DNA from 4 places in the Blautia sp. HCN-20427 genome. Region 3 is predicted to be linked to each of the others. Evidence: predicted binding sites of a transcription regulator. Region 3 holds the regulator's gene; each other region holds the start of a gene.
The links. The regulator Rex, encoded in region 3, represses fermentation and respiration genes when NADH is low (regulators of the CRP and FNR family bind a similar motif). The targets are predictions, from matches to a motif close to ATTGTTAANTANTTAACAAT.

Region 1 (7,397 bases), on a different contig from region 3:
CATGGTCACAAGACCTTTGTTATTTCTTCCGGCTACGCCACCTTCATCGCGTGCTGCACAGCCAAAGTCAAACATATTCCATACATGGCTGGACCAAATCCAAGGACGCTCATCTAATACTTTTGCCATATGTTCATGATACAGTGCCTGATACTCTTCACTGTAGTCCTTGCATGCAGGGTTTGGTCCGTGGTAAGTAATAATGCCTTCACATCCGTACTCAGAAACACCAAGACAGATGTTTGGATGAATCTTGTGGAAATTGTCAAGCCATGGGCCATTGTCTTCCATCTTTCCGCCGTACCATCCGAAATAATGGTTGTAGCTTTCTGTATCTGTAATATAGTGCATTGGTCCTTCAATTGGTGTCATTGATACGTGAGCAATGGTTGTCAGACGGCTTGGGTCAAGTTCTTTTGCCAGAGCATTTAATTCTTTATGATTTTCCACTAACTGTTCGGAAATACCACCGATGAGGATTTCGTTTGAAATTCCCCAGAAACAGATAGAAGGATGATTGTAGTTCTGGATAATCAGCTCTTTTAACTGGCTGATACAGTTTTGGTGAGCTTCCGGGTCTTTGTTCATCACACTGATAAACGGAATTTCAGCCCATACTACAAATCCCATTTCATCGCAGGCATCATAAAAATCCTGTGAATGCTGGTAGTGAGCCAGACGAATGGTGTTTGCACCCAGTTCTTTGATGATTTTTGCATCTTCAAAGTGGTCTTCTCTTGTCAGAGCATTTCCTTTATATAACTGGTCCTGATGACGGCTTACACCACGAAGCGGTGTTTCTGTTCCATTGATGATAAATCCCTTGTTCGGGTCACAGGAGAAGCTGCGGACACCTACGCGAGCAGAGATTTCATCGTAAGTTTCGTTTCTTCTTTCCAGTCTTGCTGTAACTGTGTAAAGGTAAGGTGTATCAATATCCCATTTCTTCACATCCGGAACGTATACCGTTACTGCTGTGCTGTCTGCCGGACGGCATGCGCTTGCAACTTCTTTTCCTTCCGCGTCACAGATAGAATATAATACAGTAAAGTTTTCATCTGCTTCTTTTACATAAGAAACAATGTCGAATGTTGCACCGCCGCAGTCACATGGCTTTGGTGTAACCTGAATTCCAGGGCCTCCGTAATATTCCAAATCAAAGTGTGCGTCCGGTACGCTGATAAGGTTTACACCTCTGTACAGACCGCCGTAGAAAGTAAAGTCTGCAGACTGTGGATATACACTTTCTTTTCTTTCATTGCTGCAGGCTACAACCAGAAGGTTTTCTCCTTCTTCTTTGCACACCTCTGTAATGTCTGCACGGAAAGTTGAATATCCGCCTTCATGATATACCACTTCTTTTCCGTTTACATAAACAGTCGCCTGCTGTCCCGCTGCCAGAAATTCCACAAATACTTTTCCGCCGCCCAATGGCTGTTTCGGAGTTGCAAATGTCTTTGCATACCAATATCTGCCTTTATCGTAACCGCCGTTTCCGTCATGTCCGTCAATGGCATTCCAGGTATGAGGAAGGCTTACTGTCTGCCAGTCTGTCGGCATAACTTCCGGAAGTCCGGCATCCTGCTGAATAAAAGCCCAGTCATTGTTTAAATTAATCACTCTACGCATAGCTTTCTCTCCTTTTCCTTGTGTTCTTTGGATATTTTCGTAGATTTATTTTAAGCCTTTTTGTATAATATTATATGTAATTTTATGCGAAAATAATAGTGATGATTTTTATGGTTTTTTGCACGATTTTCAGATTGTAAGAGGAATGCTTATGAAATATGACGAATTAGTTGATTTGACACAGAATATCTTACAGACAAACTACCTGTCCACATATCGCCTGAATCTGTCCGACGAAACTTTTGAGCATATTGACATGGGTCTGCGCAGCGATATTCTGAACTTAAAAGATACCTCCGATTCTTTTCGGGAGCTTTTTCAAAAGGCACAGCCCGGTAAGATTTATTTTAATACGGATATTTTCCGCTGCACCTTTGTTTATCTGCTTCTTCCGGATAAAGAAACGATTTTCTACTGCGGTCCTGTTTTGTTTGAAAAAATTCAAGGGGAACGTTTTAACGAAATTTTTGCCTCTGTCTCTCTTCCGGAAGAGCTGAGAGAACCTTTGCAGCACTACTATCAGCGCCTTCCCTTCCAAGCGTCTTACTCCATGTTTGAAAGTCTGTTTCTGGAACTTGGGAAAGCCATGTATAAAGAACAATGTGAAGTTATCTATTCCAATGCAGACTTTTTCGACCACTGGGACAATACCTACAAAAATTATATTCGCAGCGCTGAACATCCTTTTTCCAATATTGATGTCATTGAAGACCGCTACGAATCCGAAAATATACTGATGAGCGCAGTCTCCTCCGGACGGGAAAGCCGGGCTCTGGAATTAACTTCCCGCTTCGGAAGCCTTTACCTTCCCCAGCGCACCTCCAACAGCTTACGAGACGTGAAGGATTATACCATTACCATGAATACCCTTTTGCGCAAAGCTACGGAACATGCCGGTGTACACCCTGTCCACATTGATGCATATTCCAACCATAATGTTTCCACACTGGAAAAACTCACCTCCGTGGAGCAGGTCTTCGAGCACCAGCGAAAAATCGTACTGGGCTACTGCCGGATTGTAAAGGAACACCAGCACAAGGTACACTCCCCTCTGCTGAAAAAGGTTTTGGCTTATATGGAAACCGACCTGAGCGCAGACCTGACACTGAAAACCCTGTCCGAGCACCTGGGGGTCAATGCCAGCTATCTGTCCACCCTTTTTTCCAAAGAAATAGGAATTTCTCTCACAGATTATGTGACAAATCTGAGGATTTCATATGCCAAAACCCTTCTGGCCAAGACAGATGTTCCGATTAAATCCATTGCGGAAAGGTGCGGTATTGCAGACATTCACTACTTTACCAGGCTGTTCAAGCGTATCTGCGGCATGACACCCAACGCCTACCGGAAATCCCCTGACCAGACCGTTTCTGACGAATAAGCTGCAAACTGCCGCTGTTCCGCTTACAGACTCTTATGCAGAAGCTCCAGTGCAGTTTTTAAGTCCTCCACTGCCATCTGACCGGGAGCAGAAGCTTTTCCTGCTGCTCCAAAGGTCAATGCAGAGCCAAAGACTTCTCCGCACAGGCGGCTTAACACTCCGGTTCCTGCCATAGACATGGTAATCACCGGGCGGTCTGCATACACGCTTGTCATTTCTTCCGTGGCTGCAAGAAGTGTCAATACATCCTTTTTATTCTGCGGCATAACTGCAATCTTCGGAATATCCGCTCCCAATTCCTGCATTTTGCACAGACGTTTTAACAACTCTTCCTTATCCGGCGTCTTATGGAAATCATGGTTTGAAACAATGACCTTGGCACCGCATTGGTGCGCTGTTTTTACAATCTGTCTGACCTCCTCATCTCCGGTAAAGAGCTCTGCATCCACCAAATCCACACTTCCGCTTTCTGCCATCTCCTGATTCAAACGGACATACGCTTCGGTTTCCATGGCTTTTTCCCCGCCCTCTTTTGATGTTCTAAATGTAAAAAGAAGGGGCAGGTCACCCAGCGTCTGCCTAAGTAATCCGGCTGTCTCCCTGGTCTTTTCCAAATGGAATACCTCCTCATACCAGTCTGCGCGCCATTCTGCCACATCTGCTCCGATTTCCCGGATACGGGCTCCGGCTGCAAGGATTTCTTCTCTTGTGACGCCCACAATGGGAACACAGATTTTCGGGATTCCCTCTCCGATTTTTACATTTCTGACTACTACTGGATTCATCTTATATCCTCCTCGTTTTCTGCTTGCTTCTCTTATTCATACTTAATATCCAAAATTTCCTTCATATACTCTATCGGCATAGGCTGTCCGGTCCACAGTTCAAAGGCCGCTGACCCCTGGAACAACATCATACCAAGACCATTCATCGTCTTACAGCCGGCTTCTTTTGCCATTTTAAGAAGAGCGGTTTCTCTTGGGAAGTATACAATATCTATGACAATTAAATCCGGACGGAAAAAGGATTTGTCCGGAATATAGGTCTGCCCCTCTAAGGGTTTCATTCCTACTCCCGTGGCATTGGTAAACAGATAACTGTCTTCCATCTCTTCTTTTAACTTATCCAAATCAGCCAGGTCATATAAAGCAGCTTTACATTCTGTATTTTCATTAATCTTCTTTACCGTTTCAACTGCATTGTCCCAGAATTTATCTCTTGCATTGAAAATAGATATCTCTTTTACTCCGTCCAGCGCTGCCTGTACCTGAATGGCTGTGGCTGCTCCTCCGGCGCCGACAATGGTCATTTTCTTTCCAATTACATCAATGTGATTATCCTTTAACGCCGCCATATATCCGATACCATCCGTAATATGTCCGGTCAACACTCCGTTGTCATTGACAATCGTGTTTACTGCTTTACACATTTCTGCTGCCGGAGAAGGCTTGTCCAGATACTTATGTACCACTGTCTTATTAGGCATGGACACATTTGAGCCTCTCATTTTCAATGCGCGAAGTCCCTTGACCGCATCCTCCAGAGAGTCGTTATCCACTTCAAATGCAATATATGCATAATCAAGTCCCAGATTGGCAAATGCTTCGTTGTGCATGGCCGGGGAACTGGAATGTCTGATAGGATATGCCATCAGTCCGATTAATTCTGTGTGACCTGTAATTCTTTCTGCCATGTTTATTTTCCTCCATTCATAACGGTATCTGTCTGTACCTTTTGACTTTGTTAATTACTAAACAACTTAGCTGCTCTTAATTATAATCCAGTCCGCCGGATAGTTCTAATACATCTTTTTACCTTTTTCGATACCTTTATGCTATTAATTGTGTTATAATGTCTGACAGGAGGAATTTGATATGACATTAAATCAGTTATTATATTTCCGGACAGTTGCCGCACATCAGCATTTCCGGCAGGCTGCCGCAGAACTTAATATTTCCCAGCCTTCCCTAAGCCGCTCTATTGCTTCCCTGGAAGAGGAGCTGAACATCATTCTTTTTGAACGGCAGGGACGCAATGTGCGGCTTACCAAATACGGGCGAATCTTTCTGGAACACGCAGAGCGGATTCTGCAGGAGACGGAGACTGCCCTCTTTCGTATGCACCAGCTTGCCCAGGATGAGGGACACGTTGATATTGCATATGTCTTTCCCCTGGCGAACCGCTATATCCCTCATACTGTAAGGCGTTTTTTAAGCCAGGAACGCTATAAGAACATTACCTTCAGCTTCCATCAGCTCCACACACCCCAACTGATTGAAGGACTGAAAAAGGAGCTCTTTGACCTTGTGTTCTGTTCCTATATGGAAAACGAACCAAATATTAAGTTTATTCCTATTATCCACCAGAATATGACCGTCATCACGCCCAAGGGACATCCGCTGTGCGCCAAAGACGCGGTTTCCCTGTCTGAACTTAGCGCCTATCCGCTGATTGGGTATGACAAAAGCTCCGGTCTGGGAAAATATACGCGGCAGATATTTTCTTCCCACGGAATCACCCCGAATTTCATCTGCGAGTCCCCTGATGAAAACGCCATCTCTGCCCTTGTGGAGGAAGATTTCGGCATAGCCCTGGTGGCAGATACGGAGGCCATCCGCAAACGCAATATCCGGATTCTGCCGCTTCGTGACATACATCTGGTTCATACCGTTTATCTGGCCTATCTAAAAGACCATTATATGATTCCGGCGGTCCGGAATTTTCTCCAGTTTATCATAAAGGACGGGACACATCTGTAATTGGTGTCCCTGCCGGAGGTTTTCTGGTACAACGAATCTTAAACTAGTATTTTCCATATAAGGCTTTTACATATTCTGCGAATTTTTCTACAATGGGAGTCTGATAATTCTCCTTGGACAGCGCCATATAGATGTAACGCTGATACCGGGGCGAGCGCAGCTTCAGCACTTCCACATTCATATTTTTAAGAAGGGGAATATCCGGCATGACCGCAATACCGAAATTCTGTGCTACAAGCCCGGCCATTGCACCGTCTTCCTCTATTTCATAAGCAATCTGGGGTCTGATTTTCGCCATTTCAAAGAGCCTGTCCACCACCGGCCGAAGGCCGCTTCCCTGTGTAAAATAAATCTGCGGATAAAGGGCAGCCTCTTCCAAATCCACTTCCCCTCTTCCGGACAGAGGATGTTGTTTCGGTATGACTACAACCAGATTCTGTGTTCCTACTGGTGTAAAGCTGACTTCCGGTTCATTCTCCATCATGGAACAGAAGGCAATATCATACTTTTCATCCTTCAGCCCCTGGATAAGTTCTGACGTATTCCCCACGGTAAAATGAAACTCTGTTTCCAGTTCTTCATGACTTCGCAGAAAATCCCCCACCAGACGAGGCACAAATTCACTGCCCAGTGTATAGATATATGCCAAATCAATGACCCCTTTGGTCTGTCCCGCCATCCCCTTTGTCTTAGAGACTCCCAGTTCCAGTACATTCATGGATTCCTCCACATACCCCAGGAAAAATCTCCCATACTTTGTCAGTACCACATTTCTTCCCTGCTTGCGGAACAACTTTACACCCAGTTCTTCCTCCAGTCCGGCAATTGCATGACTCAGCGTTGGCTGAGAAATTCCAATCTCTTCTGCCGCTTTTGTGTAATGCTCCAAACGTGCCAGTGCCACAAAATAATTTAACTGATGCAGCTTCATACAACTCACTCCCTTCTCACCTTTTTATACAGAATACCATAACTAATAGTTAATTTCTATAGATATTAATAAAAATATGCATTTGTTTTATGGTTTATTTTTCCCTATAATACGGTCAGAACATAGATTGTTAATCAAATATCAAATCCAGAAAACAGGAGGAGTTCCTTATGAAAAGCATGTACAAACACATCTTTGAACCACTGACCATCCGCCGCATGACGATGAAAAACAGAATTATGATGACACCCATGGGTACAAACTACGGTGAACAAAGCGGCGAGATGAGCTTTCTTCATATTAATTATTACGAGCAGCGCGCCAGAGGCGGCACCGGTTTAATTATGGTAGAAAATGCAAACGTAGATTACCCGCTGGGTTCCAACGGAACCACCCAGCTCCGCATTGACCATGACAATTATCTTCCGCGTCTGTTCAAATTAACAGAAACTGTCCACAAACACGGCGCCTGTATCGGTATTCAGATTAACCATGCCGGGGCTTCGGCTCAGTCTGCCCGTACCCAGATGCAGCCGGTCTCTGCCTCTGACATTCCTTCCAAAGCCGGAGGTGAAATTCCGCGCCCGTTAGAGAAAGAAGAAATTCTTCAGATTGTAAAAAAATACGGACAAGCGGCAAAACGGGCTCAGGCTGCCGGATTTGATACTGTAGAAATTCACGCCGGACATTCCTACCT
Region 2 (7,397 bases), on a different contig from region 3:
ATCCATCACGGAATTTACGAAGTCTTTCCCATGGATCTTCCTTTAAGAAACGCAGGGAAGCATCAAAAGTCGCTCCACCCCAGCACTCTACGGAATGGTAGCCGACTTTATCCAGCTTTTCCACCATAGGCAACATCTGCTCTGTTGTCATTCTAGTAGCAATCAGAGACTGATGTGCGTCACGCAGAATTGTTTCAGTAATTTTTATTGGTTTTTTTACTACGTCTGCCATCTTTTTTTCCTCCATTTATATTTCTTGGTTTATACACCAAAGATAGCCATGAAAGTACCAGCTGCTACGGCTGTACCGATAACACCGGCCACATTTGGTCCCATTGCATGCATGAGCAGGAAGTTGGTCGGGTCTGCTTCTGCACCAACCTTCTGGGATACACGGGCAGCCATAGGTACTGCGGATACACCGGCAGAACCAATCAGCGGATTAATCTTGCCGTGGGTCAGCTTGCACATCAGTTTACCCAGAAGCACACCTCCGGCTGTACCGAATGCAAACGCTGCCAGACCTAATGCTACAATTTTCAGCGTATCCAGTTTCAGGAAAGCCTCAGCACTTGTTGCAGCTCCTACGGAAGTACCCAGCAGAATAACAACAATGTACATAAGAGCATTGGAAGCTGTCTCTGTAAGCTGTTTTACAACCCCTGATTCACGGAACAGGTTACCCAGCATCAGCATACCAACCAGTGGTGCTGTGGTAGGCAGAATCAGACAAACAACAACGGTAATGATAATCGGGAACAGGATTTTTTCCAGTTTGGATACGGGACGAAGCTGTTCCATTTTAATTTTTCTTTCCTCTTCTGTAGTCAGAAGCTTCATAATCGGCGGCTGAATAATCGGCACTAAGGACATATAGGAATAAGCCGCTACGGCAATAGCTCCCATAAGTCCCGTCTGTCCCAGCTTTCCTGCCAGGAAGATAGAAGTCGGGCCGTCAGCACCACCGATAATAGAAATAGCTGCTGCTGCTTTTCCGTTGAATCCCATAAAGATAGCCAGGAAATAGGCAACATAAATACCCAGCTGTGCTGCTGCACCCATTAAGAAACTCTTTGGATTGGCAATCAAAGGACCAAAGTCTGTCATGGCACCTACACCAAGGAAAATCAAAGATGGGAGCACACTCCATTCATCAAGAATATAGAAAATATGAAGAAGTCCGGCTACTCCATTGGACGTTTCTTCTGCGCTGGCCATAATATCCGGGTAGATATTTACCAGCAGCATACCAAAAGCGATTGGCACCAGCAAAAGCGGCTCAAATCCCATTTTAATAGCAAGGAATAAAAAGACAAATGCTACTAAAATCATAATCAGATTGCCCCATGTCAGATTCATAAAAGCTGTCTGCCCAATCAGGTTTGACACTGTATCTGCAATGTTAGACATTTTTTTACCTCCCATTTATTTCGTTATTCACAGGTATCTGTACCTGTTTCTTGGGAATTTACACTGTATGCAAATTCTAGTTCATGGATGCCAGTACAGCACCGTTTTCTACTGCATCGCCTACAGCTACGTTAATGCCTGCAAGTGTACCATCCTGAGGTGCAACAACCGGAATTTCCATTTTCATGGCTTCCAGAATGACAATCGGGTCACCGGCTTTTAAAGCCTGTCCTACGTTTGCTTCGATTTTGCAGACTTTACCAGGAACAGATGCTTTTACTTCAATCGCCCCTGCTGCCGCTGCTGCAGGTTTTGCAGCCGGTGCTGCTTTTGGAGCAGCTTTCGGTGCTGCCTTAGGTGCTGCTGCAGGTGCTGCGTTTCCGCTTCCTTCTTCTACGGTTACATCATATGCAACGCCATTTACTGTAATTGTATAAGATTTCATATTTCTTTCCTCCTACCACTAAAACTTATTTCCAGCTTCTTTTGTTTGATTTTCTGATAGAACGTACCACAAAGCTGTCTGTGGACGTATTTTCTGCTGCTGCAATAGCTGCGGCAATAACCGCCACCAAAGCGCCGTCATCTGCCAGTTCTTCCTGTACCGGTGCAGGCGCTGCTGCGCTGTTGACTGCTGCAATATTGTCTTCCTGTGCAGGTACCGCTTGGTTGGAATCTTTCTTCTTTGTCAGAGCTGCTTCCAGCTTTGGTACATATTTCATCAGAGAAATCACAAAGCTTAAGAAAATCAGCATGATAAATACGGTTGCAAGACCTACAATGGCGTTCATAACCGCATCAAGCATTTTTTCTTTCATGCTGTAGTCTGCACTGAATCCCACGCTTTCTGCGTTCAGCTTGCTGTCGTATACCATTTCTACCACAGCGTCCCTGTTTTCAAACTCTGCCTCTAAAGTGATGACATACTGGCTTCCGTCTTTCTTTACGGCCTCTTCCGGTGTTGTTTCTTTAAATTCCTTAAATGCACCCAGTTCTTCGGAAGAATCTCCCCAGGAAACAAATGCATTCTTGGTAAAGTCGTCCATGTTCGGATTTTCTTCTATGGACTGTTCCATTGTCGCCTTGTCATACTGCACCAGAGACTGTACCGTAGCAACAGTAGTCTGATAGAGATTATTCTGTACCGTACTGTTGATTTCATCTTTCGTCTGACCGCAGGCGGACAGAGAAAATACCAGAACACCGATTGATACTAAACTGCCTATTTTTTTCCATCTCTGTTTCATATCATCTCCCCCTCGCTTAAACTGTGCCATGTTTCTTGCTTGGGCGGTCTTCTCTCTTAGTGAACAGCATTTCAAATGCGCCAATTACATATTTTCTTGTATCTTCTGCTTCAATGATAGTGTCCACATAACCCCTCTTTGCTGCAGAAAGAGCGCTGGACTGCAGCATTGCATATTCTGCTGCTTTTTCATTAATAATAGCTGCGTCTGCGTCTGCATACATGATTTTGGCAGCCAGTTTCGCGTCCATCATACCAATCTGTGCGTTTGGCCATGCAAATACCATATCCGCGCCTGTAGATTTGCTGTTCATAGTCAGGTAAGCGCTTCCGAAAGCTTCGCCAATTACAATGTTTACCTTTGGAACCGTTGCACTGATGAAAGCATTTGTCAGTTCTGCTGCGTTTCTTGCCATATTGGACTCAGAGCATTTTGTCGCTTTGTATCCTTTTACATTGGTAAGAGTCAGAACCGGAATTTCAAATGCATCACAGAATTTCACAAATTCAGCCGCTTTCTTGCAGCCTCTTGCGGATAATACGTTTTCAAAAGTTTCTGTCTTTTCGCCTTCTTCGTTGTAAACTTCGCTTCTGTTTGCAACACAACCTACCGTTGCACCGTTTAAGCGGATGAAACCTGTTACCATATCTTTTGCATAAGCTGCTTTTACTTCAAAGAATTCCTGGTTGTCTGCAATCTGAGAAAGTGCAATAGAAGTATCTCCCACACAGTTTTCCAGTTCCGGGCAAACACGGTTTAAATCATCTGCACACTCTATATAGGAAGAATTATCTTCAAAATTGGACGGAAGCATGGAAATCAGAGTTCTCATCTGTCCTAAAATTTCTTCTTCACTTCCCACAACATCTACCAAGCCTGCATGTTCGCTCTGGTATGCAGCGCTTGAAGTATCACACTTGGAAATTTCGTTTCCTTCCAGTGCATTCGGGGAATTTACAAACAGTCTTCCCTTTGTGTCTTCCATGAAAGTAAAGTCTGTCAGTGCAGGAACCACTGCAAGTCCGCCGCCGCAGGTACCGAAAATTCCTGTAATCTGAGGAATTACGCCAGAGGCCATAACCTGTTTTGTGTAGATTTCACCAAAAGCATTTAATGCATCCGTTGCTTCCTGCAGTCTTAAGCCGGCACAATCAAGCAGACCGATAATCGGTGCGCCTGTCTTCATGGCCAAATCGTACAGATTTGCAATTTTTTTCGCATGCATTTCACCAATGGAACCGTTTAACACGGAGGCGTCCTGGCTGTACACATATACCAGGCTGCCGTCAATGACACCGTATCCGGTAACGACGCCGTCTGCCGGTGTTTCTTTTTCAGATAAGTTGAAGTCTGTGTTTCTGGCTGTTACATAGCCGCCGATTTCAACAAAGCTGTTCTCATCAAGTAAAGAATTAATTCTTTTACTTGCTAAGGTTTGTGCTGTACTACTCATTGTTCAGCCCTCCATCTTAAATTTATTTTTCACAGCAGAAAAAATCTGCCTGCTGCTTACCGGGATTTCCGCACTGTTACCGCACGCCTCATCCGGTTTTCGCGCAGAAATCATCTCCGGTTCACTGCATTACATTACAATAGTAAAACCAATCTCTGCCAATTATAATTGTACCTTGTTTCGGTTTTTTTTTCAATAGTTTTTGACAATTTTTTAACAGCTTTAACAGAAGATTTTTACTATTTTTTAGATTTTCTTTTGAAAAGGACTTTTGTTTCTGACACTCTGTCTATAGAATGTGCCTTTTTTCCTTTTTTATTTCGTTTTTTCACTTTCCAGACAACTCTCCCACATCTTTTGACAGGTTTTCATACAGCCGTACAAAAGGGGATACGTCCCATTTTTCTCTATCTGCACCCCCAATTCTTCTGCAAACAAAAATTCCATACATAAATAACTGATTCCCATACAGCGTTCTCGTTTTTTCTCCCCGGCCCGCTGACAGAGCACCTGAAAAGTAGTTCGGGGAATGTTTTTGAAAAAGCAATAGGTCTCCTGGAATCCTTTGTAAATCAGATACCAAAACCCAATCCAAGCCAGTTCTGCCCGTTCTTCCTCATCCCCCCGGATATCCTCCAAAAGTCCTAAAACTGCTTCTGCACATATTTTTTCCTCTCCTGACAGGCTGTCCCAGAATCCTTCTCCCTGATAGACACTGTTTCCTGTCCTCTCCCGGAGATACTCCAGCCACTGCGTTTCCATATCCTGCACCATCTCTCTGCACATCTGGTTCTTGCTTATAATGTAAAGGAGAAAATAGGTGACATCTGCATATTTTTTTTCCGCCTTTGGATACGGTTTTCTCTTCTCATAGTAAAAGCCTTCCTCCTCCACAAAATCCAGTCTTTGCCTTTCTTGTATACAGAGACCTTGAAACAAAATTCCCTCTTTCTTCATAAGACAGCCTCTTTCCGTCTGCACCTGCACAATGGGAATGTTTCTTCTTTTTACTACTTTATCCGGGAAATAAAAGAATCTGATGAAAACGAAGATAAAATGAAAATAAGAATGAAATAGAATCCAATAGAAAATGTATACACGCCGAATGGAATGCAGCGCAGACTTTTTTGATTTAACTTTATTCTACTACAAACACTGAGAGAAGACAATATCATTTTATAAAAACTATACGAGAAATCTTTTGTGGAGGGCGTGACTCAAAATAAATCGCGCCCTTCCTTTCATAACTTAACAGATGCTGGTCAGTGCACCGGTAACAGAATCCATGATAAAGCCTTGTATAGTTACATCTTTCGGCATCAGAGGATGGTTTTTCAGCGCCGCAGTTGTTTCACGGACAGATTCTTCAGAAGAAGAGAAACCTCCCAGCCATTGATTCAGGTCAATTCCGCTCCGCCGGACAATATCAATGTGTTCTTTCGGTATTCCCCGGTGTGTGAGCTTTTCCAGCATTTCTTCAGCATCCATTCCCTGAACACCGCAATCTGTATGACCAATGACCATAATTTCCTGCACACCAAGTTCCAGGAGTGCAACCAGAAGACTGCGGACAACACTTCCATAGGGATGGGTAATGACACCGCCAGCATTTTTGATGATTTTAGCATCTCCATTCCGGATACCAAGTGCTGCCGGCAGAAGTTCTGTCAGCCGGGTATCCATACAGGTAAGAATCGCCAGTTTTTTGTCAGGGTATTTGCTGGTAATATAGGGTTTGTAGCTCTCTTTTTTTACAAATTCTCGGTTATATTCGATAATCTGCTGAATCATAGGTGGGAAACCTCCTTTTATTCTGTTGCTGTTTCATAAGACTGATTATAATTTCAAGAATCCGGTTATGCAAGAAATTCTTTTTGCTACAAGGCTCCTTCTTTTTACGCCATAGTTACTTTTCTGAAGTTTTTCTTCCCTTTTTTCAATACAATACCTTCACCCTGCAGTTTTTCTCCTGCAAGCAGGTATTTGATATCTGTAATTTTCTCTCCGTCCACGGACACACCGCCCTGCTCAATGGCGCGTCTGGCTTCGGAGCGTGTATTGGCCAGTCCGCTGTTTACCAGAAGAGAAATTAAGTCTATGTTTCCGTCTGTCAGCGCGCTTTCCTCAATTTTTGCAGAAGGCATATTTGCCGCATTTCCGCTGGTGAATAATGCTCTGGCTGCTTCCTGCGCCTTTTCTGCTTCTTCTTTTCCGTGTACCAGTTCGGTCAGCTCGTAAGCCAGGATTTCTTTGGCTTTGTTTAACTGGCTGCCTTCCCAGCTGTCCATTTCATCAATCTGCTCTAACGGCAGGAAGGTGAGCATACGGATACATTTCAGTACGTCTGCGTCTGCCACATTTCTCCAGTACTGATAGAAATCGAAAGGAGAAGTCTTGTTGGGGTCTAACCATACAGCGCCGGACTGTGTCTTGCCCATTTTCTTGCCTTCGGAGTTCAAAAGCAGGGTAATGGTCATGGCACAGGCATTTTCACCCAGCTTTCTTCTGATTAACTCCGTTCCGCCCAGCATATTGCTCCACTGGTCATCTCCGCCGAACTGCATGTTACAGCCGTATTTCTGGTACAGCATGTAGAAGTCGTAGCTCTGCATAATCATGTAGTTAAATTCCAGGAAGCTGAGTCCCTTTTCCATACGCTGCTTGTAGCATTCAGCAGTAAGCATACGGTTTACAGAGAAATGCGGACCCACTTCTCTTAAAAGTTCCACATAATTCAAATCCAACAGCCAGTCTGCGTTATTCACCATCAAAGCTTTTCCTTCAGAGAAATCAATGAAACGTTCCATCTGCTTTTTAAAGCAGTCACAGTTGTGCTGAATCATTTCCGGGGTCATCATAGAACGCATATCGCTTCTTCCGGAAGGGTCGCCGATGTATCCGGTTCCGCCGCCGATAAGGGCAATGGGCTTATTGCCTGCCATCTGCAGACGTTTCATCAGACACAGAGCCATAAAGTGTCCCACATGAAGACTGTCTGCAGTCGGGTCAAAACCAATGTAAAACGTTGCTTTTCCGTTGTTCACCAGTTCTCTGATTTCTTCTTCGTCCGTTACCTGAGCAATCAATCCTCTGGCAACCAGTTCGTCATAAATTTTCATCTCTGTATTCTCCTTTTCTTCTGCTTTTTCCGGAAAGGAGAGGTTTCTTGAAAATCAAAAAGAGCCCTCGTCCTTTCTCAATTTATAAAAGGACGAGAACTCTGAAATTCCCGTGTTACCACCTTTATTCACAGCCAGTTCGCACTGGTCTGCCTCTGCAAGTACAGC
Region 3 (7,397 bases):
GTGATAAGAAGGTGTAAAGCAATATGGCAGCAATATCTTTAAGAGGAAAAGTATTTGACAAAATCCGGGAGGATATTTTAAAAGGCAGGTATAAAAAGGGCGACGAGCTGGTGGAATGTACCATTGGAAAGGAACTGGGGGTCAGCCGTACGCCTGTCCGGGAGGCTATCCGCCAGCTGGAACTGGAAGGACTGGTACAGCTGATACCAAATAAAGGAGCCTTTGTCACCGGAATTTCCTCAAAAGACGTTATGGATATGTATCAAATCCGGGCAAAGCTGGAAGGACTGTGTGCAGCCATGGCGGCAGAGAACATTACCAAAGAACAGTTGGAAGAAATGGAAGAGGCGGTATATCTATCAGATTTCCACGCAGACAAGGGCAATTACGAACAGGTCTGCCAGCAGGACGGCAGGTTTCATCAGCTTTTATATCAGGCATCAGGAAGCCGGATTCTGGCGCATACCCTTTCCGATTTTCACGAATATCTGCAGAGAGTCCGAATGGCTTCTGTGAAGTTCCGTATGCGCGCCCGCCCTTCAAACAGCGAACACAAAACCATTTTAGAAGCCATTCGGACAAAAGATACAAAAAGGGCCGAGGAGGCTGCTTATCTGCATATCCGCAACACCATGGAAAACCTGAAGAATTTTGATATGGAAAAAGTTTTAAGGGAAGAAATCAAATAAGAGAAAAGGAGCGTAACCACTATGGGAAAAATAGCAATGACCACACCTTTGGTAGAAATGGATGGAGATGAAATGACCCGAATCCTCTGGAAAATCATCAAAGAGGAATTACTGGAGCCTTTTGTGGATTTGAAAACCGAGTATTATGACTTGGGCCTTACATACCGCAATGAAACCAATGACGCGGTAACAGTAGACGCAGCAAACGCAGTGAAAAAATACAAGGTTGGGGTAAAATGCGCGACGATTACCCCTAATGCAGCCCGTATGGAAGAATATCACTTAAAAGAAATGTACAAAAGTCCCAACGGAACCATTCGTTCTATGCTGGACGGCACTGTGTTCCGCGCGCCCATCGTTGTAAAAGGCATTGAACCCTGTGTGAAAAACTGGAAGAAGCCTATTACCCTGGCCAGACATGCCTATGGGGATGTGTACAAGAATACAGAAATGCGGATACCGGGCCCCGGCAAGGCAGAACTGGTCTTTACTGCTCAGGACGGCACCGAAACCCGGCAGATGATTCACGAATTTAAGGGCGCAGGTGTGCTGCAGGGTATGCACAATCTGGACGAGTCTATCGAAAGTTTTGCCAGAAGTTGTTTCTCTTATGCCCTGGATACTCAGCAGGATTTGTGGTTTGCCACTAAGGATACCATTTCCAAACAGTATGACCACACCTTTAAAGATATTTTCCAGGAAATCTATGATACTGAATATAAAGAAGCCTTTGAAAAAACAGGACTGACTTATTTCTATACCCTCATAGACGACGCAGTAGCCAGAGTGATGAAAGCAGAAGGCGGTTTTATCTGGGCCTGCAAAAATTATGACGGAGATGTTATGAGTGACATGGTTTCCTCTGCCTTTGGTTCTCTGGCTATGATGACTTCTGTGCTGGTATCGCCCAAGGGATATTTTGAATATGAGGCAGCGCACGGCACAGTACAGCGCCATTATTACAGACACTTAAAAGGGGAAGAAACCTCTACCAACTCGGTGGCAACGATTTTTGCCTGGAGCGGAGCTCTTAGAAAAAGAGGAGAACTGGATGACAACACGAAACTGCAGCATTTTGCAGACAAACTGGAAGCAGCTACAGTAAACGTCATTGAAAGCGGAAGAATGACCAAAGATTTGGCGCTGATTACCAGTATTCCTGCCCCTACGGTTTTGAACAGCCGGGACTTTATCTGTGAAATCCGAAAAGAGCTGGAAGCTGCACTTTAAATCTGCCTCTTTACGAAAAATTTTGAAAAATGGGAAGAGCCGCTTATTCAGCCAGCTCTTCCCATTTTTCATACAGCTTTTCCAGTTTTTCGGCAATTTCTGCCTTTTCTTTGGAAAGGCGGACACATTCTGCCACATTAGTGGCCACCTCCGGATTTGCCATTTCCTCATCAATTTCACTGTCTCTTTGCTCCAGTTCTTCAATGGCCTTTTCCGTTTTCTTTAAATCATTTTCCCGTTTCCGAAGACGGGCCTGCTCCTCTTTTTGCTGCTTCCAATCCATTTTCGTGGCAGATACGGTTTCTGTGTAAACTTCTTCCCGGACTTCGGGGGCATAGATGTCAGTCAGTTCTTCCTTTTTTTCCAGATAATAATCGTAATTGCCGATATAGTTTACCAGTTTGTGATTGGTCAAGTCCAGAATCCTGGTGGCTGTTTTATTGATAAAATAACGGTCATGGGACACATAGAGCACGGTACCTTCATAGTTATTTAAGGCTTCCTCCAGGATTTCTTTGGAAGTAATATCCAGATGGTTGGTAGGCTCATCCAGAATCAGGAAGTTGGCCTGGGAAAGCATAAGTTTGGCTAAAGACACACGCCCCCGTTCCCCGCCGCTTAAAGCAGAAATCGGCTTAAACACATCATCTCCGGTAAAGAGAAAGGCGGCCAGCAGGTTGCGGATTTCCGTATTCGTCAGCTTTGGATAATCATCGGAAATTTCCTCAAAAATGGTTTTCTCCATGTGGAGTACATGGTGTTCCTGGTCGTAGTATCCGATATGTACTTTGCTGCCCAGGCGGAAGCTGCCGTTGTCCGCAGGAATCACCTGATTTAAAATTTTTAAAATCGTGGTTTTTCCCGTCCCGTTGCTTCCGATAATAGCCACCCGCTCACCCCGCTTAATCTGAAAGTTTAAATCCTCAAAAAGCGGGAGAGAGGGAAAGGACTTGGTAAGGTGTTCTACAGTCAGCACATCGTTGCCGCTTATCACCCGAGGCTTTAAAGTAATCCGCATGGAATCGTCCACTTCCACAGGCTTTTCCAATACTTCTATTTTATCCAGCATTTTTTCCCGGCTTTCTGCCCGCCGTATGGATTTTTCCCGGTTAAAAGACTTTAATTTGGCAATGACGGCTTCCTGGTGTTTGATTTCCTGCTGCTGGTTTAAGTAAGCCTGATACGCGGCTCTTCGAAGCATAGCCTTTTTTTCACTGTAGGCGCTGTAGTTTCCTGTAAAAGACGTAACTTTTGTATTGTCAATTTCCACAATTTTCGTGGCGACCTTATCCAGGAAATAGCGGTCATGGGATACAATAAAGACAGCCCCCGGATAGTTCAAAAGATAGGTTTCCAGCCACGCAATGGAATCCATGTCCAAATGGTTGGTAGGCTCGTCCAGAAGGATGATATCCGGCTTGGATAAAAGAAGACGGCCAAGGGCCACACGGGTTTTCTGTCCCCCGGAAAGTGTGGAAATCATTTTGCCGAAATCTTCCTCTGCAAAGCCAAGTCCCTTTAAGACTCCGGTCAGTTCACTTTTGTAGGCATACCCGTTTTCCAGTTCAAACTCATGGGTCAGACGGGAATAGGCCTCCATAATCTTGTTCAATTCTTCTCCCTGGGTGTATTTCATCTCTTTCTCCAGCTGACGCATACGCACCTCCATATCCAGAATGTGCTGCTTTACCTGCAAAAGAGCGTCATAAATAGACAAGTCGCTGGTCAGCTCCTGGTGCTGAGCCAGATAGCCCATGGTTTTCCCTTTGGCTAAAATAACCTGCCCGCTGTCCGGGGGAAGTTCCCCCACAATGATTTTAAAAAGCGTGGATTTTCCTGCCCCGTTAATGCCCACCAAAGCGGCTTTTTCCCGCTCTTCAATATGGAAGCTGGCGTCTGCCAGCAGGGTAACGCCATCAAAAGATTTTTCTATATTCTGACATGCAAGTATCATGATAATTATCTCCTTTAAACTCCGTACAGCTACGAAAGCTGTCCTATTTATTATATCGAAAAATACAGGTTTGACAACAGAGAAACGAAAATTAATTGACTTTAATTTAACAATACACTATAATGGAGCGTAGAAATATGTATTTTGAATACAGGAGGGTTGTTATGGAGGGAAAATCCATTTCAAAGGCAGTAATTAAAAGACTACCCCGATATTACAGATACTTAGGTGAGCTTATAGAAGAAGGCGTAGAACGAATATCCTCCAATGAGTTAAGCGAAAAGATGCGGGTAACCGCGTCTCAGATTCGTCAGGATTTGAATAATTTCGGCGGCTTCGGGCAACAGGGCTATGGATATAATGTTCCCTATTTATATGATGAAATCGGAAAAATTTTGGGACTGGACAAGACGTACCACATGATTATCATTGGTGCCGGTAATCTTGGACAGGCACTTGCCAACTATGTAAAATTTGAAAAAAGAGGCTTTAAAATTGTAGGTATCTTTGATGTGAATCCGGTACTGAAAGGAATTTCCATCAGAGGAAATGAAATCCGTATGATGGACGAGCTTCCAGAGTTTTTAAAAGAGCAGAATGTGGATATAGCCACGCTGACCCTGCCGAAAAACAACGCGGCAGAGACAGCTGATTTACTGGTAAAAAACGGAATTCGGGCTATCTGGAATTTTGCACATCTGGATTTGGATGTACCAGAGGATGTTATCGTAGAAAATGTACATCTTTCCGAAAGTTTAATGCGTCTGTCTTATAATCTGAATTGTTATGAAAACGAACATCCAAAAAAATAACAACGTAAAAAGCTGCTGTAAAATGTAAAAGAGATTTTGCGGCAGCCTTTTCGCTTTACGCAAGGAAAAAGGACGGGTGAAACATGGAGGAGATTGTAACCGGAAAGCAGATGAAGGAACTGGATGCCTACACCATAGAAACCATGGGAGTACCTTCTCTGGTACTTATGGAGCGGGCGGGACTGCAGGTCTTTGAGAGTATGAAAAAAGAGGGGCTTCCCCTTTCAAAAGTGCTGGTGCTGTGCGGTTCCGGAAATAACGGGGCGGACGGTGTGGTCATTGCCCGGCTTTTGTTTCTGGCAGGATATCAGGTACATGTCTGTATTTTGGGAAATCCGGAACATTTTACAAAAGAAATGAAAACGCAGATAGAAATTGGCAGAAATTATGGAATTTCCTTTGTCAAGACTTTCTGTGTACATGAATATACTACTATCGTGGATGCTCTTTTGGGTGTAGGGCTTTCCAGGGAAGTTTCGGGTCTTTACCGGGAAACCATAGAAAAACTACAGGATTTTTCAGGGAAAATCGCAGCCGTGGACATCCCTTCCGGTATTGACGCAGATACAGGAGCGGTATGGGGCTGTGCCGTCAGGGCAGACCTTACCGTTACCTTTGCCTATAAGAAAGCAGGGCTCTGCCTGTATCCCGGTGCAGCCTATGCCGGAAAACTGCTTACGGCAGATGTGGGCATTTACCGCAAAGACAAAAGGTCTCCAGAGCTTTTTGCCTGTACGGACAGGGAACTTAAAAAACTCACCAGAAAACCGGACGGCAATAAGGGCAGCTTCGGCAAGGTCTTTCTGGCCGCAGGCAGCCGGGAAATTTTCGGCGCAGCGTATCTTAGCGGACAGGCTGCTCTGCGAAGCGGCGCAGGTATGCTGAAACTCTGTACGCCAAAAGAAAACAGGGGGTTGTTTACTTGCTTCCCTGAAGCCATGCTGGCACTTTATGAGGACGCTGCGGATATGGAAAACCTGGTGAGAGAAAACCTATGCTGGGCTGATGTGGCCGGCATTGGTCCCGGTCTTGGTACTTCTCCTCAGGCGGAAAGACTTTTAGAGACTCTTTTGAAATACGCAGACAAACCGCTGGTTATTGACGCAGATGGCCTGAATCTGCTAAAGGGTAAGGAAAAGCTTTTAAAAAGCTGTAAAGCTCCGGTGATACTGACCCCTCATCTGGGAGAATTTGCCCGCATGACGGGAATCTCTGTAAAAGAATGGAAGAAAAATCCTCTGACGATTACCAAAGAAACGGCAAAGAAACTGGGTGTCCTGCTGGTGTGCAAAGATGCCAGAACGATTATCAGCCGGGGAACAGAGGAAACCTGTATCAATCTGTGCGGCAATGACGGTATGGCGACAGCCGGAAGCGGAGATGTGCTCACCGGACTGATTCTGGGGCTTCTGGCTCAGGGACTTTCTCCATGGGAGGCAGCCTGCACAGGTGTTTATCTCCATGGAAAGGCAGGAGATTTGGCAGCAGAGAAAAAGGGCAGAGCCGCTATGCTGGCGGGTGATATTTTAGAAGCTGCAGGAGAGATTCTGAAGGAACTTTAACAGGAAAGAAGGACAATTATGAAGATACAGAAAAGAATCCAGGCAAACATCAACCTGGACGCCATTGCATATAATCTGGAAAACATAAAGAAAAACCTGCAAAAAGACACACAGATTATAGCTGTGCTGAAAGCGGATGGCTATGGGCACGGTGCCATACCCCTGGCAAAAGAAATCGAATCTTATCCCTATATCTGGGGAATTGCGGTTGCGACTGTGGACGAGGGTATGGAGCTGCGCCGGGCAGGGATTCAAAAGCCCATTCTTATTTTAGGCTATACTTACGAAGAAGATTACGACCGGATTGTACAGGAGGACTTCCGTCCCACAGTATTTAAGCTGTCTATGGCCGAAAAACTGTCACAGGCTGCAAAAAAAGCCGGAAAAACTTTGAAAATACATATTAAAATTGATACCGGCATGACTCGTATCGGGTATCGCAGTCCGCAGGAGGACATTCCGGAGATTGTAAAGATTTCCAAACTTCCCGGACTTGAAGCAGAGGGAATTTTTACTCATTTTGCCAGGGCAGATGAAAACGACGTTTCTCCGGCAGCCCGCCAGTTGGAAAAGTTTCTGGCATTTCTGACAGGACTTGAAAAGGCCGGAGTCACGTTTCCTCTGCGCCACTGTTCCAACAGTGCAGGCATTATCCGGATGCCGGACGCAAATCTGGACGCGGTCCGGGCCGGAGTCATCCTCTATGGCCTGTATCCTTCTGAGGAAGTAGAGAAAGAGCCGGTGCCTTTAAAAGCGGTCATGGAGTTAAAAAGCCATATTGCATACATAAAAACCGTAGAACCGGGAGTAGAAATCAGTTATGGCGGTACTTTTACCACAACAGAGCCCACAAAAGTGGCAACCATTCCCGTAGGATATGCAGACGGATATTCCAGAGGCCTGTCAAACAAAGGCAGTGTCCTTATCCGGGGCAGACGGGCGCCTATTTTGGGCAGAGTCTGTATGGACCAGTTTATGGTGGATGTAACCCATATTCCGGAGGCAGAAGAACTGGATGAGGTAACCCTTCTGGGAAAAGACGGAGAGGATTGTATTACCATGGAAGAACTGGGGAACCTTTCCGGCAGATTCAACTATGAATTTGCCTGCTGTATCAGCAAACGTGTTCCGAGAGTTTATTATAAAAACG
Region 4 (7,397 bases), on a different contig from region 3:
AAATCCACAGCCAGTCCATAGAGTACAGAAGTGGTATCTCCGGCTTCCAGATTTGTAATAAGCCACTGAGAGCCGTCCCAGCTTAAAGAGACGGTGATTTTCCAGTCGGCCGTTTGGCAGACAGCGGAAAGCTGACGCAGAGATTTTACGGAGAAATGTATAGGCTCATTCAGTTTGGCAAGTGCGTCAGAAACGCGTACTTGTGCGGAACGGGAGTCGTCTTCTGTAGGCGGTATCAGTTCCAGATATTCTTTTCGGCATAATCCAGTCATGGGTTTTCCTCCAGTCATTTATTTCAGTCATTTATTTCAGTCGTTTTTCCAGTGCAGATAATTATTTATATCTCTATTTTGCATATCTTCCGGGAAGAAGTCAAGGGAAATGAAGCCCTACCGCCTTCGATTGACCTGCGCCAGTTCCTGTCGGTATTCTTTAGGCGTCCTGTGCATATATTTTTTGAAAATTTTCGTAAAATAATTCACATCTGCAATCCCGCAGTACTGCGCGATATTCTGAATCTGCATAGAAGTAGAATTCAGAAGAAATACCGCATTTTCAACTCTTTTCTTGTTGACATAATCCGTGAGCGTCATACCTGTTTCTTTCTTGAACAGAGTAGAAAGATAGCTTGCATTTACATTGAGAAACCTGGCCTGTGCTTTCAGGCTTAAATCCGCAGTCAAATCCGAATCAATCCGGGTGAGTGTTTTTTGTACAAGGAGAGAAAATCCCTTCATGGAATGGTTTTTCACAAGCAGACAATATTTGTGAACCATTTCTTTTTGCAGAGCCGGACCGCCGTCGGGGGAAGTAATCTGTTCAATTTTCCGGGCAAATTTTGCGGACAGGTTATCAATGTGCAAAGGGTGTACACCCCCCTGCTCTGCAGCCTTTCTCAAAAGTGTGTTCAGAATAATACAGTAATTTTTAATATTTCGCACCGGGTCGGCCAGCCGCTGCTCTAAAAGGAGAAAATTGTTGCTGGAAAGAGCTGTTTCTGCATTGTGCATAAGTCCCTGGGAAACCATGTGAAGCAGATGGTTTTCAGAGGCATAGCGTTTCTCCAGAACCTGTATACTGAGAAAAGCTTCTTCCGGTTCCCGGAAATCCGAGTCTGAGGTCACCGGAACCACACGTTCTGTCAGTGTGTTTTCTATGTATTCTACAGAAAAGTTTTCCGTGTTTTCCCAGATTTTTTCCCCAAAAGTGGTAGTGATTGCAAACAGCGTTTCCTCGTCTGTTAAAAAGGGCAGGTCGGAATAGTACTTGTTTATCTGAGTGAATTGCTTGGGATAGAGGGATAATTCTTCTGCAAAATTCAACAGCGTTTGCCGATTTATTTTATGGTTTACATAAGGACCGATAAGCAGGTATAAAAATTTGTCTTGTGTATCCGGAAGCTGCATGCAGATGTAATTGCACATATATTGGTCTTGTATGCGGAAAATCGTATTTGGGGTATTCAGACGCTGCAGGGCAGGTGTGAGAAATCGTGTATAATCTCTTTCATTATAGAGCAGGCTGCGAAGTCCCAGGTCAAAAACGGGCAGAGTATGGGGGATACCGCTTGCAGGCGCCTCTATGACCGTGAAGTTGATGTATAGGTTTTTTAGAAGATTTTTCAAAAAAGCAAATTCTGCATCGTAAAACATAACATTCCTCCATAGAAAAATTTTCTTATATTATCGTAAAATATTTAGTAAAATACAAGTATATATAAAAATTATCATGGAATAAATAAAAATATTACTAACAGAAAATAGGAAAAGCCATTAATATAAGAAATATAAAACCGTTGCGAAAGGAGTATGTAAAATGGCAGAAAGAATCAAATTGGAAGTTGGCGGACTGCAGGCACTTCGCCAGATGAACCCCATGTTAATGAGCTATAATGTAGAATTTGCAGAGGTAACAGGAGGAACCTTCTGGAAAGCCTACACACCGGGACAGATTGCAGGTACAGAGGAGTTTTATGTAGAACCTACCACAGAGGGAATTGCAGCGATGTACCGGGATTTGATGCAGGTATATGCGCCGATCAATCTGTATGACGAAAAACTGCGCAAACTGGCAAAGGAACTGGGACCGGTATGGGTGCGTGTGTCCGGCACCTGGGCAACAAAAACATATTATGATTTTGACGGAACCACCAACGGAAAAGTTCCGGAAGGATACTTAAATGTGCTGACAAAAGAACAGTGGATTGGTGTTCTGGATTTTGTAAAAGAAATCGGTGCAAAACTGATTGTGTCTGTTGCCAACTGTCCGGGACTGCACAGTGCAGACGAGCCATGGACACCGGTGGAAGCAGAGAAACTGTTTGGACTGAGTAAAGAATATGGTGTGCCTATTGACGCGGCAGAGTTTGCAAATGAGCCGAACATGATGGCGGATACAGGATTCCCGAAGGGATACACACCGGCAGATTACAGAAGAGACCAGGATTTATTCTTTGCATGGCTGAAAGAAAATTATCCGGAATGTATTTGTGTGGGACCAAGCACCACTGGCGGAGATAACATTCAGTTCGGAAAAGGCAGCAGTGACAAAACCGCAGGCGGCGTAGAGCAGATTGCAGAAGAAACCTGTGACTGTGCAGATTTAATGGAAGGTACAAAAGTACCACTGGACGTATTCAGCTACCATTATTACAACGGAGTATCTGAGCGCCTTGCATCCGTAATGCCAAGCGCACACTGGGACGCATCTGAGGCCAACAGTGAGGAGTATCTGGCAACCGCTATGGAATTTGCCCGCACTTATGTACCTCTGCGTGACAAGTATGTACCGGACGCTGAGATGTGGGTAACAGAATCCGGAGACGCTGGCGGCGGCGGGGATACCTGGGCATCTACTTACCTGGATGTTATGAGAACTCTGAACGAACTGGCTGGATTTTCCACCATTACAAACGGTGTGATTTTCCACAATACACTGGCAAGCAGTGACTACGGTTTTCTTGCAAGAGAAGTTTTTGATCCAAGACCAAATTACTTTGCCGTACTCCTTTGGAATCGTCTGATGGGAGCGACTGTATTTGATACAAAAGAACCGGTACGCTACGGTGCTCATGTATATGCACACAGCCGCAAGGACGGAAAAGAAGGGCTGGTATATCTGGTTATCAACAACAGTCTGGAAGAAGCAACACAGGTAGAACTTCCAAAAGAAGCGGAAGTTTACATGCTGGCCGGGGAAGGCGGCAATATGAGAGCTTCCGTTATGACCTTAAACGGAACTCCGCTGGTACTGGGCGAGAACAATGAAGTTCCGGCTATGGACCCGGTAAAGGCAGAGGGAATGCTGGAAGTAGCGCCAGGTTCCTGTGCATTTATCGTTTTATAAAACTGAAAAGACACTTCATGTAAAGGCCCTTTCCGGGTGAACAGGCGAAGGAGAAATGCTTGTTTCCCGGAAGGGGCTGTTTTTTGTACATCTTCTGTTTTGGAATTGGATATACCAGATACCAAATGTCAAAGAAATCCCAAATTTTTTATAAATACGCTTAAATACCGATTAAATCACCCAAAATAAGCGGAAAGATTGACAAAAACACAAGCAGAATATATAATGATAAAATAATAACAATCTTCTGGTATAACCAGATTGGAAGGTGAGGTGAAAGAATGAAAGAGTTTAAGGTAATTGAAGTCAAGAGAAGTATCTTTGAGGACAATGCTGCAGACGCGGCCAGACTTCGGGAAACGCTCAGAGAGCAGAAAACTTTTCTGCTGAATCTGATGTCGTCTCCGGGGGCAGGGAAAACCAGTACGCTAAAGCGAACGATTTCCATGCTGAAGGAGGAAATGCAAATCGGTGTTATGGAGGCAGATATTGATTCAGATGTGGATGCGCAGAGCATTTTGGAAACCGGGGCAAAGGCTATCCAGATTCATACCGGGGGTATGTGCCATCTGGACGCGGATATGACCCGGCAGGGACTTCTGGAATTCGGTACACAAGATTTGGATTTGGTGGTGCTGGAGAATGTGGGCAACCTGGTATGTCCGGCAGAATTCGATACAGGCGCATGTAAAAATGCCATGATTCTGTCTGTGCCGGAGGGACATGATAAACCACTGAAATATCCCCTGATGTTTTCCGTGTGTGATGTAGTTTTGATTAACAAAACAGATGTGCTGCCCTATTTTGATTTTGATATGGAAAAATGCAGGGCGTATATTCAGAAGCGAAATCCAAAGGCAAGGGTAATTCCGATTTCGGCAAAGACCGGGGAAGGCTTTGACGAATGGACAGACTGGCTGCGCCGGGAAACAGCGGACTGGACAAAGGGACAGTAAAAAGCAAAAGGATAAAGAAGTAATAGAAAAAGAAAGAGGGTAAGACAAATGTTGTTTCAAATTTACGGAGAAAATGCGGGCTGGCAGCTTTTTGGCTGGCTCATGGTATTTGTATGTCTGATTTTAGTCAATGAAATCGCGCGCCGTTCCAAGGTGGGAGGAATTTTCTGTTTCCTGATTCTTCCGGCAGCGCTGACGGTTTATTTTATTGCTATTCAGGTTGGCGCAGCAAACGGCGCCGAATGGGCACTGAACAATGACACTTATGTACATATGAACGGCTGGTTCCACTATGCCAAACTCTATGCGGCAACGGCAGGCTGTATTGGTTTTATGATGTTAAAGTATCGCTGGGGAATCGGAAAAAAAGAATGGTTTAAGGTGTTCCCTTTTGCAATTGTAGCAATTAATATTCTCATTGCTGTAGGCAGTGATTTTGAATCCGGTGTCCGCGGCGCCATGGCTTTGGCTTCTCAGGGGGACCGCTGGTGGCTTTCCTCTGAAAATGTATGGCTTTACGGCGGCTGGTGGAACTGGGTCAATGGTATTGCGGGAATTCTCAATATTTTCTGTATGACTGGCTGGATGGGAATTTACGTTTCCAAAAAGAAACACGATATGCTGTGGCCGGATATGACCTGGTGCTTTATTGTTGCTTATGACATCTGGAATTTTGCCTATACCTATAACAATCTGCCCACACACACCTGGTATTGCGGTGTAGCCCTGCTTTTGGCGCCGACTTTTGCGGCTATGCTGTGGAATAAGGGGGGCTGGATTCAGAATCGTGCCAACACACTGGCGCTGTGGTGTATGTTTGCCCAGGTGTTCCCATTGTTCCAGGAGCAGGGGAAATTTGCGGTGCTTCCGGTGCTGTATAAGGATGGCGTTATGGACGCAGCGGTCCGCCCGACAGCAGTGAATCCAACTATGCAGGGGGTCATTGCGATTCTGGCGCTGGCGGCAAATGTGATTTGTCTTGCTGTGGTTATCAAACGGGCCAAAGAGCAGAAAAAGAACCCTTACACAAACGAAATTTTTGCAGACCAGAGAGATTTCAAACTTGCTATGGCAAGAGCAGAGAAAGAATAAAAACGATATGAAGAAGGAGATTGAACTATGGCAGATTCCCTGTTTCCTAATCCGCACCCGGAAGAACCGTTTCGGGAGCCTGTTGCCAAACTGGCAAAAATGATTACAGACAGAGCCCCTGTTGTACTTGGTATTGAGAAAATCACAAAGGAATCCCCGGAATATATCGGGCTTTCCGCTTTGTGTACGGACGAAATGGCAGAAATTGCCTTAAAAATGGGAAAACGCAAACCCAGAACTCTTGAAGATATGGTAAAAATCACCGGAAAAGATAAGACATATCTGGAAGATATGCTGCAGAAACTGGCAGTTAACGGTGTCATTGAATACAACTGGGAAAATCCCAGGCACGAAAAGCAGTATGTGCTTCCTATGTTTGTGCCGGGCAGTGCAGAATTTGCAAACATGAACGAGGATATTTTGCGGGAACATCCGGAGATGGGACGGTTCTTTGAGCGTATGAGCCGTGTGCCTCTGGAAAAAATCACCCATATGGTGCCTCCCGGCGGAGCGGGTATCGGCATGCACGTTATTCCTGTGGAAAAAGCAATTCAGATGGAAAACCAGTCTGTGTCTGTGGAACATATTTCTCACTGGCTGGACAAATACGAGGGTAAATATGCGGCAAGTCCCTGTTCCTGCCGCCGTTCCCGCAAAACCTTTGACGAGGGCTGTGCAGACGACCCGGAAGGCTGGTGCATTGCTGTGGGAGATATGGCAGATTATGTGGTGGAAACCAATAAAGGAGGACGCTACATTACCAGAGAGGAAGTTATGGACATTCTGAAAGTGGCAGAGGAAAACGGATTTGTACACCAGATTACCAACATTGACGGAGAAAATAAGATTTTCGCTATCTGCAACTGTAATGTAAACGTGTGTTATGCTCTGCGTACTTCCCAGCTTTTCAATACGCCGAATATGTCTCGTTCCGCTTATGTGGCCCATGTGAAAACAGAAAACTGCGTGGCCTGCGGACGTTGTGTGGAATACTGTCCGGCAGGCGCAGTGAAACTGGGGCAGAAGTTGTGTAAAAAGGACGGCAGTAAAGTAGAATATCCAAAGCAGCCACTTCCTTCCCAGGTTCCCTGGGGACCCCATATGTGGACAGAAGACTATCGGGACAAAAACCGTATCAACTGCTATGACACCGGAACCGCGCCGTGCAAAACCGCCTGTCCTGCGCATATTGCCATTCAGGGATATCTGAAAATGGCGGCACAGAGAAGATATACAGACGCGCTGGCACTGATTAAGAAGGAAAATCCATTCCCGGCAGTGTGCGGACGTATCTGCAACCGCAGATGTGAAGACGCATGTACCAGAGGAACCATTGACGAGGCTGTTGCTATTGATGAAGTGAAGCGTTTTATTGCGGAACAGGATTTAAAGGCAGAGACCAGATACATACCGAAGAAAGTCGTGCCTTCTTTGAAAGGAGAATTTTCGGAAAAAATCGCTATTATCGGAGGCGGTCCGGCAGGATTATCCTGTGCGTTCTATTTGGCTGAAAAAGGTTATAAGCCTACCGTTTTTGAGAAGAATCAGAAAGCCGGCGGCATGCTGGTCTATGGAATTCCTTCTTTCAAGCTGGAAAAAGACGTGGTGCAGGCAGAAATTGATATTATCAAAGAAATGGGCGTAGAAATCAGAACCGGTGTAGAAGTGGGAAGGGATATTACTCTGGACGAACTTCGCGCACAGGGGTATCAGGCATTTTACATTGCTATTGGCTGTCAGGGCGGAAGGCTGCCGGGTATACCGGGACAGAACGCAGACGGAGTGATGACAGCGGTGGATTTCCTGCGGGCTGCAGGCGAAGATAATACCTATGCGGTTTCCGGCAAAACGGTAGTTGTAGGCGGCGGAAACGTAGCCATTGATGTGGCAAGAACCAGTATGCGCTGCGGTGCAGACGGCGTTTCCATGTACTGTCTGGAGAGTCGGGAGATGATGCCTGCATCCGAAGAAGAAATTCAGGAAGCAGAGGAAGAAAAGGTATCC

Region 1: the regulator Rex is predicted to act here: its motif matches at 4,750-4,769, upstream of WKT17_RS14540 (shikimate dehydrogenase).
Region 2: the regulator Rex is predicted to act here: its motif matches at 4,312-4,331, upstream of WKT17_RS03790 (acyl-CoA carboxylase subunit beta).
Region 4: the regulator Rex is predicted to act here: its motif matches at 3,570-3,589, upstream of hypB (hydrogenase nickel incorporation protein HypB).

The regions. Positions count from the first base shown of each region.
Region 1 covers NZ_JBBKBX010000031.1:2,257-9,653, forward strand. Annotated here, with positions in the region: gene WKT17_RS14525 (glycoside hydrolase family 2 protein) at 1-1,629, opposite strand, end outside; gene WKT17_RS14530 (AraC family transcriptional regulator) at 1,781-3,010, shown strand; gene aroD (type I 3-dehydroquinate dehydratase) at 3,034-3,795, opposite strand; gene WKT17_RS14540 (shikimate dehydrogenase) at 3,828-4,703, opposite strand; gene WKT17_RS14545 (LysR family transcriptional regulator) at 4,885-5,769, shown strand; gene WKT17_RS14550 (LysR family transcriptional regulator) at 5,813-6,700, opposite strand; gene WKT17_RS14555 (oxidoreductase) at 6,871-7,397, shown strand, end outside.
Region 2 covers NZ_JBBKBX010000004.1:132,274-139,670, forward strand. Annotated here, with positions in the region: gene WKT17_RS03770 (oxaloacetate decarboxylase subunit alpha) at 1-232, opposite strand, end outside; gene WKT17_RS03775 (sodium ion-translocating decarboxylase subunit beta) at 262-1,410, opposite strand; gene WKT17_RS03780 (biotin/lipoyl-containing protein) at 1,487-1,855, opposite strand; gene WKT17_RS03785 (OadG family transporter subunit) at 1,881-2,657, opposite strand; gene WKT17_RS03790 (acyl-CoA carboxylase subunit beta) at 2,674-4,110, opposite strand; gene WKT17_RS03795 (hypothetical protein) at 4,426-5,067, opposite strand; gene WKT17_RS03800 (beta-class carbonic anhydrase) at 5,359-5,901, opposite strand; gene tyrS (tyrosine--tRNA ligase) at 6,006-7,229, opposite strand; gene WKT17_RS03810 (hypothetical protein) at 7,284-7,397, opposite strand, start outside.
Region 3 covers NZ_JBBKBX010000023.1:46,053-53,449, forward strand. Annotated here, with positions in the region: gene WKT17_RS13215 (2-isopropylmalate synthase) at 1-4, shown strand, start outside; gene WKT17_RS13220 (GntR family transcriptional regulator) at 24-689, shown strand; gene WKT17_RS13225 (NADP-dependent isocitrate dehydrogenase) at 711-1,919, shown strand; gene abc-f (ribosomal protection-like ABC-F family protein) at 1,963-3,873, opposite strand; gene WKT17_RS13235 (redox-sensing transcriptional repressor Rex) at 4,038-4,685, shown strand; gene WKT17_RS13240 (NAD(P)H-hydrate dehydratase) at 4,769-6,247, shown strand; gene alr (alanine racemase) at 6,266-7,397, shown strand, end outside.
Region 4 covers NZ_JBBKBX010000008.1:92,366-99,762, reverse strand. Annotated here, with positions in the region: gene WKT17_RS06930 (ASKHA domain-containing protein) at 1-272, opposite strand, end outside; gene WKT17_RS06925 (AraC family transcriptional regulator) at 390-1,652, opposite strand; gene WKT17_RS06920 (beta-glucuronidase) at 1,816-3,345, shown strand; gene hypB (hydrogenase nickel incorporation protein HypB) at 3,627-4,301, shown strand; gene WKT17_RS06910 (DUF5692 family protein) at 4,350-5,393, shown strand; gene WKT17_RS06905 (FAD-dependent oxidoreductase) at 5,421-7,397, shown strand, end outside.